2 regions of the Pseudaeromonas sp. HNCC25DJ182 genome follow, and region 1 is predicted to be linked to the other one. Evidence: predicted binding sites of a transcription regulator. Region 1 holds the regulator's gene; the other holds the start of a gene.
What was found. The regulator LexA, encoded in region 1, represses DNA repair genes until DNA is damaged. The targets are predictions, from matches to a motif close to ANCTGTNTNNNNANACAGNT.
Positions count from the first base shown of each region.

Region 2: a site for LexA is predicted at 2,475-2,494, ahead of dinB (DNA polymerase IV). Genes of this name have one in related genera too.

Region 1 covers NZ_JBVAYG010000022.1:32,960-39,030, forward strand. The annotation lists gene ubiA (4-hydroxybenzoate octaprenyltransferase) at 1-651, shown strand, start outside; gene ACZYUB_RS15485 (2TM domain-containing protein) at 775-1,242, shown strand; gene plsB (glycerol-3-phosphate 1-O-acyltransferase PlsB) at 1,320-3,752, opposite strand; gene lexA (transcriptional repressor LexA) at 3,933-4,556, shown strand; gene ACZYUB_RS15500 (tRNA (cytidine(34)-2'-O)-methyltransferase) at 4,713-5,177, shown strand; gene ACZYUB_RS15505 (substrate-binding domain-containing protein) at 5,287-6,071, shown strand, end outside.
Region 2 covers NZ_JBVAYG010000018.1:69,480-75,550, reverse strand. The annotation lists gene ACZYUB_RS14210 (DUF2541 family protein) at 1-277, opposite strand, end outside; gene malZ (maltodextrin glucosidase) at 432-2,279, opposite strand; gene dinB (DNA polymerase IV) at 2,500-3,561, shown strand; gene ACZYUB_RS14195 (hypothetical protein) at 3,610-4,155, opposite strand; gene ACZYUB_RS14190 (aminoacyl-histidine dipeptidase) at 4,228-5,688, opposite strand.

The DNA.
Region 1 (6,071 bases):
GGCCATGTCAAACGGACGGCCCTGCGGCCATTGCCCGCCGGGCGCTTGACGACGCGTCAGGCGCTGCTGTTCTTTGCCGCCCTGGTGGGCTTGTCGTTTCTGCTGGTATTGACCCTCAACCGATTTACCATAGCCCTGTCATTGGTGGGGCTGGTGCTGGCGGTGCTCTATCCCTTTATGAAGCGGGTGACGCATCTGCCGCAACTGGTGTTGGGTTTAGCCTTCTCCTGGTCCATTCCCATGGCCTGGGCGGCGGTCACCGCTGACTTGGCCTGGAGCACCTGGTTGCTTTTCATGGCCAATGCGACCTGGACCGTGGCCTATGACACCTACTACGCCATGGTGGATCGGGATGATGATGTGCGCATCGGCGTCAAATCGACGGCGATCCTGTTTGGCCGCTATGATCTGCCGATCATCGCCCTGTTGCAGCTCGTCACCTTGCTGTTGCTGCTGTTGGTTGGCTGGTTGCAGGCTCTGCAATGGCCTTTCTACGGCAGCTTGCTGGTGGCTGCCGGCCTGTTTGTGCAACAGGGCTGGTTGGCCCGGCATCGGGATCGGGAGGCTTGCTTCCATGCCTTCCTGGCTAATAACTGGGTGGGTGCCGTGATTTTCTTGGGCATATTCCTGTCCGGGCTGTTGGCGGGATAATAAATTAATTTATAACGCATTGATTTTATTGGTGTGTCATAAGGATGTCGGCTCAATGTCGTCACGTGTCGTTCATGGATTAGTGGATAGTCTCACTCGAACACCAGAAGCAGAGGGATCACAATGAATGTTCGTAAACTTAGACTGCAACGGCAGTGGTCCCAAGACCAGCTCGCGCAATTAAGTGGCCTGAGTATTCGCACCATCCAGCGTATAGAGAGGGGCCAGACTCCTGGGCTTGAATCACGAAAATCTCTCGCCGCTGTTTTTGATGTTCCCGTCGAGACACCACCCGAGGAACAGGATATGACACACCAACAATCCATAGATCCAGTAGAGCAAAAGACCATCGAATACGTTCGCGACATCAAGGGCTTTTATTCACACGCCATCAAGTATGTGCTGGTGATTACCATGCTCTTCATCATCAACCTGGCGACAGCGCCTGGCTATATCTGGGCCTGGTGGCCCATGTTGGGCTGGGGTATCGGGGTGCTGTTTCATGGTCTGAATGTGTTTGAAGTGTTTAATTTCTTCGGACCCGCATGGGAAAAGCGCCAGATCGAAAAACGGCTCGGCCGCAAGTTGTAACGCGGGCAAAAAAGCGCCCCTGAATCCAGCCATTGGTGCAGGATTCAGGGGCGCTTTATATGTGCTGCGCTCGGACGTTAACGAGCGGGCATCAGCAGGGTGCGACGCACCCGATCCGGCAGCAGGGGTAGCAAAATGGCCGCCAGTTCTGCCAGTGCCTCGCTGTTCTGAGTCACCGGCTGATCGTCACCCTGGCACTGCAGATACTGTTCCTGCTGCAGGCTCAGCAACAAGGTCTTGAACAGGCTCTTGTCGCTGAATTCCGGGGCATGAATGCCATGCAGGGTCGCCAGCCGTACTGCCATCATCTGACTGTCTGATTCCAACTGCTGCAGGGTGATCGCCGGCTGCTGCTGGATCTGTGACAGGGTAATGGCGTAGCGCTGCAGGGTCTCCTGAATGCTCTGTCCCAACAACAACAGCCGCATCTGCTCTTCCGGACGCACCCAGTAGCCATCGTTATGTTCTTCGATCAGCGCCAGCTCCTGGAACGCGGCGAGAATAGCCGGCACCTGGGTATCCAGCGCCTCCAGTTCATAACGCAGGAACAACTCGTTCTTGAGCAATGGATAAATCCGTCGGCAACGCGCCAGCAGATCGATGTCATTGATCCCCTCGTTACGCTCGATCAGGGTGGCGATCAGGCTGGGCAGCGCGAACAGATGCAGGATCGTGTTGCGGTAGAAGGTCATCAGGATCGCCTGGTAGCGATCCATGCTGATGATTTGGCCAAGCTTATCCTCTTCCACCTGGAACTTGTTCAGCTCCAGTGCCTGCTCCAGTAGCTCCTCGGCACTGGCCGTCGGCACCGTATTGAACGGGCTGTAGGGCACCCGTTGCAACAGTGCGGTGTAGAGGCGGATCTGGGCCAGCAGATCTTCCCGCGGCAGTGCCTGTTTGTCGGTGGCCAGTAGAGCCAGAGCACTCAGGGTCAGGCCATTGACCGCGGCGGCGTCATTGATGCGAGTCATCAGCTGCTTGGCCAGAATATCCACGGTCGCGGGCAACCACTCGGGGCGGCATTGGCCGGTTGGATCTATGTCATCCCGCCATTCGGGAACCTGCTGTTGCAGGAACTGATGCAGGGTCAGTGGCTCGCCGAAGTTGACGAAGCTGCGGCCAAAGTTGCGCAATTTGCCCAGGATCCCGACCACCTGCCACAGGCTCTCCTTCTCCTTGCGGCTGCCCTTGAGCTCCTTGAGGTATGTGTTCACTTCCATCACATGCTCGTAGCCCAGATAGACGGGGACAAAGGTCAGGGGGCGCTTGATGCCGCGTAACTGCGCCTGCAGCGTCATGGCGATCATGCCGGTTTTCGGCTGCAACAGTCGTCCGGTGCGGGAGCGGCCACCTTCGGTGAAATACTCCACCGCATAGCCACGGGCAAACAGCTGGCTCAGGTATTCACGGAACACTGTGCTATAGAGCTTGTCGCCTTTGAAGCTACGCCGCAGGAAGAAGGCACCACCATGACGGAACACGGGCCCCGCCGGCCAGAAATTCAGGTTGATCCCGGCGGCAATATGCGGCGGCACCATGCCCTGATGGTAGATGACATAGGAGAGCAGCAGATAGTCCATGTGGCTGCGGTGGCAGGGCATGTAGATGATCTCATGGCCTTCCCGGGCCAACCGGCGCACCTTCTCGGCACCACGAACCGTGATGCCGCGATACAGCTTATTCCATAGCCAGCCGAGGAAGTAGTCGCCGAAGCGGATCAGCCGATAGGAGAAATCGGATGCCATCTCGTCGAGATAACCTAGGGCCCGGGCGCGCATCAGCTCTTCGCTGCTGCCTTCACTCTGCGCCTGTTCGGCGATGGCGCGGACTATGTTGTCGCTGCGCAACAGTTCACGAAACAGGGCCTGGCGATCGGGCAGCCGTGGTCCCTTGGCGGCCTGACGCTGACGGCTGAAGTGGATACGCGCCACTCGTGCCAGCTTGTGAGCCACCACTTCGTCGGTGCCGAGCTCGGTGACCAGGCTACGCAAAGACACTGGCGTCGAGAAGCGGACCCGGTTTTCCCGACCATACAGCAACACCATAGCGGCTTTGCGCAATGCGCCTGGCGTCTGGTGTGGCGGTTGTAGCCGGTGCGGGCGTTCACGGCCCGGGGCGCGATGCCACAGCAGAGTCACCGGAACCAACTGGATATCCAGTTGCGCGTTCTGTTCGTGCAGACTCAACCATTCGCGAAAGGTGTCCAGGTGGGGTATGCCACTGCGCGGGTTGCCGAGGAGCGACGGCGTACGATCCAGGCAGACATAGCGCGGGTGACTCACCCCTTGTACGGTGAGCGGCGAAAATGGATTGGGCAGTCCCAACTCTTTGGCACAGAGCTCCAGGGTCAGCAGATCGCTCAGCGAGTCAGTGCTCAGGGCATAAACAATGGGTCGTCCCAAGTCGAGACCCAATTGGCCCAATGGGTCTTCCGGGAGACTGCTGTGGTTGACCAGTAGACGAACAGGCAAGCGGCATAGGGCCCGGGCCAGGGAAAAGCCGAAGGACATGGTGCTGTATCCTCAAAAAAAATGCGGCGCCAGCATAGCAAAACTGGCCCGACTTGTCGTGGAATGCTGACTTGTGTCATGAGTGGAGAGCTTTTGTAACCTTTGTCCGGCATTTATCTTGCGCTTGATAAATGCCTGTATATACTCACAGTTATCTGTATAAATAGACAGGCAAACGCCATGAAACATCTGACCCCTCGCCAAACTGAAGTGCTGGAACTGATCAAGGAATGCATGCAGCAGACCGGAATGCCGCCGACCCGGGCCGAGATTGCTGCCCAATTGGGTTTCAAGTCTGCCAATGCGGCGGAGGAGCACCTCAAGGCCCTGGCGCGCAAGGGGGTGATCCACATCATGCCGGGTACTTCCCGTGGCATTCAGCTGCTGCAAGAGGACGTAGTCGAAGAGGAGTTGGGCCTGCCATTGATCGGTCAGGTGGCGGCCGGTGAGCCAATCCTGGCCGCCGAGCATGTCGAGACTCACTACCAGATCGATCCCGCCATGTTTCAACCCAGAGCCGATTTCCTGCTGCGGGTGCAGGGGATGAGTATGAAAAATATCGGCATTCTGGATGGCGATCTGCTGGCGGTGCACAAGACCGAACAGGTGCGCAACGGTCAGGTCGTGGTGGCCCGGGTCGGTGATGACGAGGTCACGGTCAAACGCTTCGAGCGCAAGGGCAATCAGGTGCGTTTGCTGCCGGAAAACGAGGCGCTGGAGCCGATCCAGGTCGATTTGACCGAACAATCGCTGAGCATTGAAGGGCTGGCGGTGGGTGTGATCCGCAACGGCAGCTGGCACTAGTTTGTTCATCTTGGCAGGCAGGCCGGACAGCGGACTGGCCTGCCAGTCTTCATGCTACGGTGGCGTAATCCACAGCATGCCGTGGCAATTTCCCCGTTCCAGACGTTTCCCCTTGGGGTAGAATGGCATTTTTCCCCTCAGGTCCCCATTGCTCCGATGTTTCATATCGCCCTGTTTGAACCGCAAATTGCTCCCAATACCGGCAATATCATCCGTCTGGTGGCGAATAATGGCTGCCATCTGCATCTGATTGAACCTCTGGGTTTCGATCTGGAAGAGAAAAAGCTGCGGCGGGCCGGTCTGGACTATCACGATCTGGCGACTGTAACCCGTCATCGCAACTATGCGGCATTTGCCGAGGCCATGCAGGGCCGTCGGATCTTTGCCCTGACCACCAAGGGCACGACGCCTCACACCACACCTGCCTATCAGGCCGGTGATGTTCTGCTCTTCGGTTCGGAAACTTCCGGCCTGCCCGATGCCGTTCGCAACAGCTTGCCGCAGGATCATCTGATCCGCATCCCCATGCTCAGCAGTTCGCGCAGCCTGAACTTGTCGAATGCCGTTGCCATTGTCAGCTACGAGGCCTGGCGTCAGCTTGATTTTGCCGTCACGGGTTGAGCGCCAGTGGCTGTCCTGTCTGGCATCGGGCGGTGACAACGAGGCCTGAGTGTCTATACTTTGCTCATCCTCGTAATCACAGGGGCTTCATGCCGGAAGGTGGCCAGATATGACCTTTGCCGCTCGGTGGCTCTATTCACTGTGTATTGGCGTCCTGTTGATGATGTCTCTGGGCCAGAGTGCGTTTGCCCGGGAGTGTGTGGCCGTCATCACGGCAGGGACGGGGCACCACTTCTGGCGAGCCCTTGAGGCTGGTGCTTTGCAGGCGGGCAGTGAGCTGGGCGTGGATATTTTCTTTCGCGTGCTCTACGACGAAACCTCTGTCGATGCCCAAGAGCAGATCCTGCGGGAAGCCCTGGAAAAGCAGTGTATTGGTGTGGTTCTGGCGTCCAACTCACCGGAACATCGCAAGACTCTGGATCTGTTTAGACAAAAAAATTTACCCATTGTGTTGATCGATCGGAGTATGGCGCTAGGGACTGTCTACGCCCAGGTCATGACCAATAATTATCGGGCTGGTCAACAGGCGGCGCGAGAGATGATAGCGCGCCTGCGAGGCGAGGGGGCGGTGACGGTTTTAAGGTTGAAACCGGGAGTGGCTTCCACCGATGCCCGTGAACAGGGTTTTCTCGATGAGATCAAAAAATCCAGTTTGAAGTTATTGCCGCCCGCTTATCTTGGCTCCGGGATCGTTGAAATCCGACATAATGCGGACCTTTATTTGCAGCAGAATATGGCCGAATTGGATGGTTTATTTACCCCCAATGAATCGACGACGCTGGGTGTCATGGCCGAAATAAAAAGAAAAGGCCAAAAAAAACGCCTGATACATATTGGCTTTGATTATAATCGTTATCTGATTCAGGGGCTTGAATCCGGAGAGGTTGATGGTTT
Region 2 (6,071 bases), on a different contig from region 1:
CGAGTTTGATCCAGTTGCTGCGCTCATCCTTGCTCATATTTTTATTCACTTTGATGGTCCGATTGCTACCGTCCTTATAGAACACCTTGAGTTCTTCGATGCGGGCATCCTGTTTTTCTACCTTCAGTTGCAGGGAGTCGGTGTAGCGACAGGCCAGTGGTTTGACGATGGCCTCGCTTTCGCCAATAGAGAGCAACAGGGTTGAACCAAGACGGAAGTCGTCGCCGGCTATGGCGGTGGTTGACAGTAGCAGGGACAACACAAACAGGTAACGCATCAAACTTTCTCCAGGTTGGCGGACTATATCGGCAGTATTGCGATGGGGCGAAGTCTAGAAAACATGGCCGCCAGATAACAGAAAAAACCGGGATTGGTTAAGTCCCGGTTTGGTTTGTTGCGGAAAATGATTCTGATTTAGTGGTTTGAGCTGCTTACTCGCTGAAACCGCGGAATAAAGTGATATCGCCTGCTGTCAGTTGCAAGGTGTAATCGCCCGTGGTGTCGAGCTGTCCTTGTCCCAACAAACGGGTCCAGGTGCGACAGCTCAGAAGAGGGTCCGATGGCAGCGTGAGCTCTGCGTCTCCTTCCCGCTGGATGGCGACCAGGATGCGTTCATCTTCGAGCACTCGCACAAACACCAGCGTCTCTTTCTGGGCATGGAGCATCTGCAATGCGCCGCGGCGTAGTGCCGGACTTTGCTGGCGCAACCTTGCCAACTGCTGGGTATGGGCCAGCAGTTCGCCATTCCAGCGGCTCTGATCCCAGGGGAAGGGGGCGCGACAGAAGGGATCATTCTCACCCGCGAGGCCCACTTCGTCACCGTAGTAGAGGCAGGGCACACCAATCCAGCTAAACAACCAGCCGATGGCGAGTTTCATGCGTTGCATATCGCCCTGCAACAGGGTCAGGAAGCGGCTGGTATCGTGGCTATCGAGCTGATTGAACTGGCACAGCTGGGTGCCATGACTCAGTCCGGCGCGGTAGTGCTCCATCCAGTCGGCGCACTGACGGGCATCCAGATGGATCGGTTGATAGGCAACGTCCTGACCGGCCAGAAAAGCCCGGACCGGCAGGGCAAAGCCCATATAGTTCATGGCGCCATCTTCTACCCCTGCCTGTAACCATTCCCGGGCATCGGCAAAGTGTTCTCCGAGCAGATAGGCCTGGGGATTTTCCTCCCGGGCAGCCTGGTAGATGCCAGCGACGTGCAACAGATTGTTTTTGGCGCTGCCGGATTCGCCCAGCATATGCACTACATCCAGGCGCCAACCGTCGATCCCGTAGGGTTCGCGCAACCAGTGACGCACCACGCTATCGCGCCCACGATACAGGGTGTCGACAACACCCGGCTCGGCGAAGTTGAGCTTGGGAAGATTGGCATTGCCTTTCCAGCCCAGAGCGCCCTGCGGGGCAAAGGTGTACCAGTTGCGGTAAGGGGACTCTGGCGAGCAGTTGGCGCCGGAGCCATCGCCGGTCCGGTAGCGATCAAACCAGGCGCAACTGTCACCGCTGTGATTGAAGACTCCATCGAGGATCAGCCGCATGCCGCGCTGACGGGTGGCTTGCCGCAGCCGGATCAGGGCCTGATTCCCGCCAAAATGGGGATCGACATTGAAGTAGTCCTCGGTGTCGTACTTATGCACCGTGGGGGCGGTGAAGATGGGGTTGAGGTACAGGGCCGTGACTCCCAGCCCCTGCAGATAGTCGAGTTTGCCGGTGATGGCATCCAGATCGCCACCATAGAAGGTGGAGCTGGCGGCCTCCATCTCGAGTGGATGTTCCCAGCCGCGCCGCCTTACCCAGCGTTGGCGGGCATGGTGCTGATACTCTGCTTCCCGTACCAGATGGGGACCATCCCCCGGGGCAAATCGATCCGGAAATATCTGGTAGAAGATCTGATCCGCCACCCAGCCGGGATGACTCTCCGGGATTTCAAGGCAGAACTGGCGCAGGCGTTCGATGGGAACTGCACTGAGCCCTTCGGGGCCGAACCAGGATTGGCGATCGGGCCATAACAGTTTGAAGCTGTAACGTTGCCGGGATGAAGCCTGATGCAGGGGAAGCACGACCTGATAGTGACGGCAACCGCGGATTTCCGCCTGCAGGGTCATATCCAGTAACCACTCCTCATTATCGGGCTCGCTACGCAGCAGCACTCGCTCTGGCCAGATCTCGCTCTGCAGCCAGAGCGATAGCACAGGGCCTGCGGCCTGGAGTGTGACAAAGGGGGGCACAGGTTGGTGCCAGCACTGCAGTTGTGAAAGAGAGGATGTGGACATAACGACTCCTGACGACCCGATAACGAGAGTGTGTACACCACAGCATGGACCGCTCGGTGCCGGAAGGCATCCTCCCACGCGGTCTATCCTGACGGTGGAGTCTGTGTTGTTCCGTTCAAATCCGGGGGGCTGGGCAGTCGCTGTGGATATAGGGCAAGGCTTGGATATTTGCGGAGACTGGAGTAGAGTAAGGGTAACTGTTTATATATACAGTGTTGCCATGCGTAAAATTATTCACATCGATATGGACTGTTTCTTCGCGGCTGTCGAGATGCGCGATAACCCGGCGTTACGCCACATCCCGTTGGCCATCGGTGGCTCCCGGGATCGGCGGGGTGTGATCGCCACCTGCAACTATGAGGCGCGCCGTTTTGGTGTCCGCTCGGCGATGGCGACCGCCTATGCGTTGCGTCTATGTCCGACCTTGACGGTGATCCCGGGGCGCATGGCTGTGTATCAACAGGTATCCGGCGAGATCCGCGCTATTTTTGCCCGTTATACCGACCGTATCGAACCGCTGTCGCTGGATGAGGCCTACCTGGATGTCAGCGATTCCCCGTTATATCGCGGCAGTGCGACCCTGATGGCCGAAGCCATCCGGGCGGATATTCACCGGGAGTTACAGCTGACTGCGTCGGCAGGGGTGGCACCGAACAAGTTCCTGGCCAAGATTGCGTCGGATCTGAACAAGCCCGATGGCCTGTTTGTGCTGCGCCCGGAGCAGGTGGCCGAGTTTGTGAGCAGCTTACCGCTGCGCAAGATCCCGGGGATCGGCGAAAAGAGCGCGCAGCGTCTGGCGGCGATGGGATTGCATACTGGGGCTGATGTGCAGGCTTATCCTGTCAGCGAGTTGCTGCGTCTGTTCGGTAAATCAGGCCAGATGTTGTTGGAGCGTTGCCGGGGTCTGGATGAGCGGCCGGTCGAGGTGAGCCGGGTGCGCAAATCGGTTGGCGTGGAGCTGACCTTGCCTGCGGATTTGACCCGGTTTGAAGAGGCCATCCCGATCCTGGCCCAGCTGGAACAGCAACTGTGGCCGCGATTGCAGCGCCATGCGCCGGATGGCCGTATTGTCCGCCAGGGGGTGAAGGTGAAGTTTGCCGATTTTCAGCAGACGACGGTCGAGCGCAGTAGTCGCCGTGCCGATACCGGACTGTTTCTCGCCCTGTTACGTGAAGCCTGGGCGCGGGGTGAGGGCAAATCGGTGCGCTTGCTCGGCTTGGGGGTCAGCTTGCCGCAATCGGAGGAGAAAACCGAAGAGCATCAATTGTCACTGGCGTTCTAGCTGGGGTCCGCCAGAGATCCGCGATGGTCAACCGCGCGGTTTATCAATTCAGGGCTCGGTTGCCGGTGGCGTATTGGCGGCTAACGACAGACTGCCAGCGGCTTCGGTGTCCGGATCTAATTCAGGATCCGGGGAGTCAGGCCAGATGCTAGCGGGTAATGCCTGCACCGAGGCGAGCAGGTTGCTGCCGTACTGAACACTCTCTTGCCAGAGATGGCTGGTCCATTGCTGCAGGCCTTGCTGACCCTGCTGCCAGGTTTGTTGCAACACCTCCTGTCCAGTGCCGAGTCCGTTTTGGATGGCCTCACCTTGCTGCTGGAGCTCCTGCTGCACGCTCAGGATCCCGGCATCAATCTGCTGCCATCCCTGCTGCTTGCTGCGCTGAAACCACAGCACCAGCTCCTCTTGCGAGGCCATCGCATCGTGCCACCAACCTTGCCCGCTATGCCGGGTTTCAACAGCCAGACCGGAGGCGCCTTGCTGGCCATACTGCCATAGGTATTCGCCAACCGGACTGAAGGGGATCAGCAGGCTAAAACTGAGAATAATGGGATATAGCGTCTTCATGGGCAGATGAATGGGGTAAAAACTCAAGGCTGCGACACTCTACTCCAGGGATGCGTAATAAAAAAGGCGCCGCAGCGCCTTTTCTTCCGCTGAAACGATTCAATCTCGACGCGGGATTTCGGCCAGCAATTTGCTGAGCAACTGCCAGAAACGAGCCACGGCCGGAATATGGACTTTTTCATCCGGTGAATGGGCGCCCTGAATCGTTGGACCGAAGGAAACCATGTCCCAATGGGGGTAATTTGCCTTGAACAGACCGCATTCCAGACCGGCGTGGATGACCATGATCTTGGGCAGTTCACCAAACAGTGCCTGATGGGTGTCGCGCAACTGCTGCATGATGGGCGATGCCGGATCCGGGGCCCAACCGGGATAGCCACCACTCAATTCACAACGGGCACCGGCCAGCGTAAACAGGGAGTGGGTCATCTGCTCGACGTAGCGACGACCTTCATCGTTCAGTGAGCGGATCAGGCACTGGATATAGATTTCATGCCCCTCGGTTTTGATGACGCCCAGGTTGGTCGAGGTCTCGACCACACCGGCGATAGCCTGGCTCATGCGGATCACGCCATTGGGGCAGGCGACCAGAGCGGCCAGCAGACGGCGTTGGCTGTCGGCATCCATGGCCTGAGCCGGAGCGGTTGCGCCCTGCAGGCTGATCTCCAGAAAACTGTCGATCTCTTTGAGCTCGGCTTGCAGCAGAGCGCCGTGTGCGGCGATCTGCTGTTGCAGGGCATCCACATCGTCCGGTGCGACCCACAGCAGGGCTGATGCTTCACGAGGAATGGCATTGCGCAGGGTGCCGCCTTCCATCTGGGCCAGATGCAGGGTGACGTTTTCGCTTGCGGTCAGCAACAGACGGGCCAGCAACTTGTTGGCATTGCCGCGGTCTTGATGAATGTTGACGCCGGAGTGACCACCACGCAGTCCCTTGACGCTCAGACGCAGTGCCTGATAACCGGCGGGCACGGCTGTAGGTTCGAAGGCCAGACGGATGTTGGCATCAATGCCACCGGCGCAACCCATGTAGACTTCACCATCCTGCTCGGAATCGGTATTGAGCAGGATCTCGCCCTCCAGCAAGCCGGGCTCCAGACCGAAAGCGCCGGTCATCCCCGCTTCTTCATCGATGGTCAGTAACACTTCGAGCGGGCCGTGCACCAGGCTGTTGTCTGCCAATACCGCCAGACAGGCCGCGGCGCCGATACCGTTGTCCGCTCCCAGAGTGGTACCGGTCGCTCGTACCCATTCACCATCCACATAGGCGCGGATCGGGTCGCGCGTGAAATCATGATCCGTATCGGCATTGGCTTGCGGCACCATGTCGATGTGCGCCTGCAGTACCACGCCCTTGCGATCTTCCATGCCCGGTGTGGCCGGTTTCTTGATGATGAGGTTCCCGACCTTGTCTTCCATGACGGAGAGCCCCTGTTCCCGGGCCCAATTCTGGATCCAGGCACTGAGCGCCGCTTCATGTTTGGACGGGTGGGGAATGGAGCAAATCTTGTCGAAGAAGAACCACAACAGGTTCGGAGAGAGATCGGTCAAAGCAGTCACATTGAGCTCCTATGGCAACAGGCCGCGGCTATTGATAGGGCCATGATACCTTGTGCTAGCGGCTTATGTCAGCCGTATGGCAGTTCCTATTCTATTTATCCTGCTGATGAAACAGGCGGTAGTGAGATATAGGGAAGGATTTGGTGTGCCAGGCGGGCTGTTGCGCCAAAACAGGGCGCATTGACCGTGCAATATGCCGGTTACATCTGAGGTGGGAGGCCCCGTGAGGAGAGGTTGTTCTGGTGATTCTGCCTTGTAAACGGGGGAGGGATCAGCACTCTGCACAGGTATTTGGACTCCCCTGCAGCCAATGGTGACGCTTTCGTCACGTTATTCCTTTTTTTGTGCTGGCATGGCCGATTTGGCCTCTCTATAATTGCGCC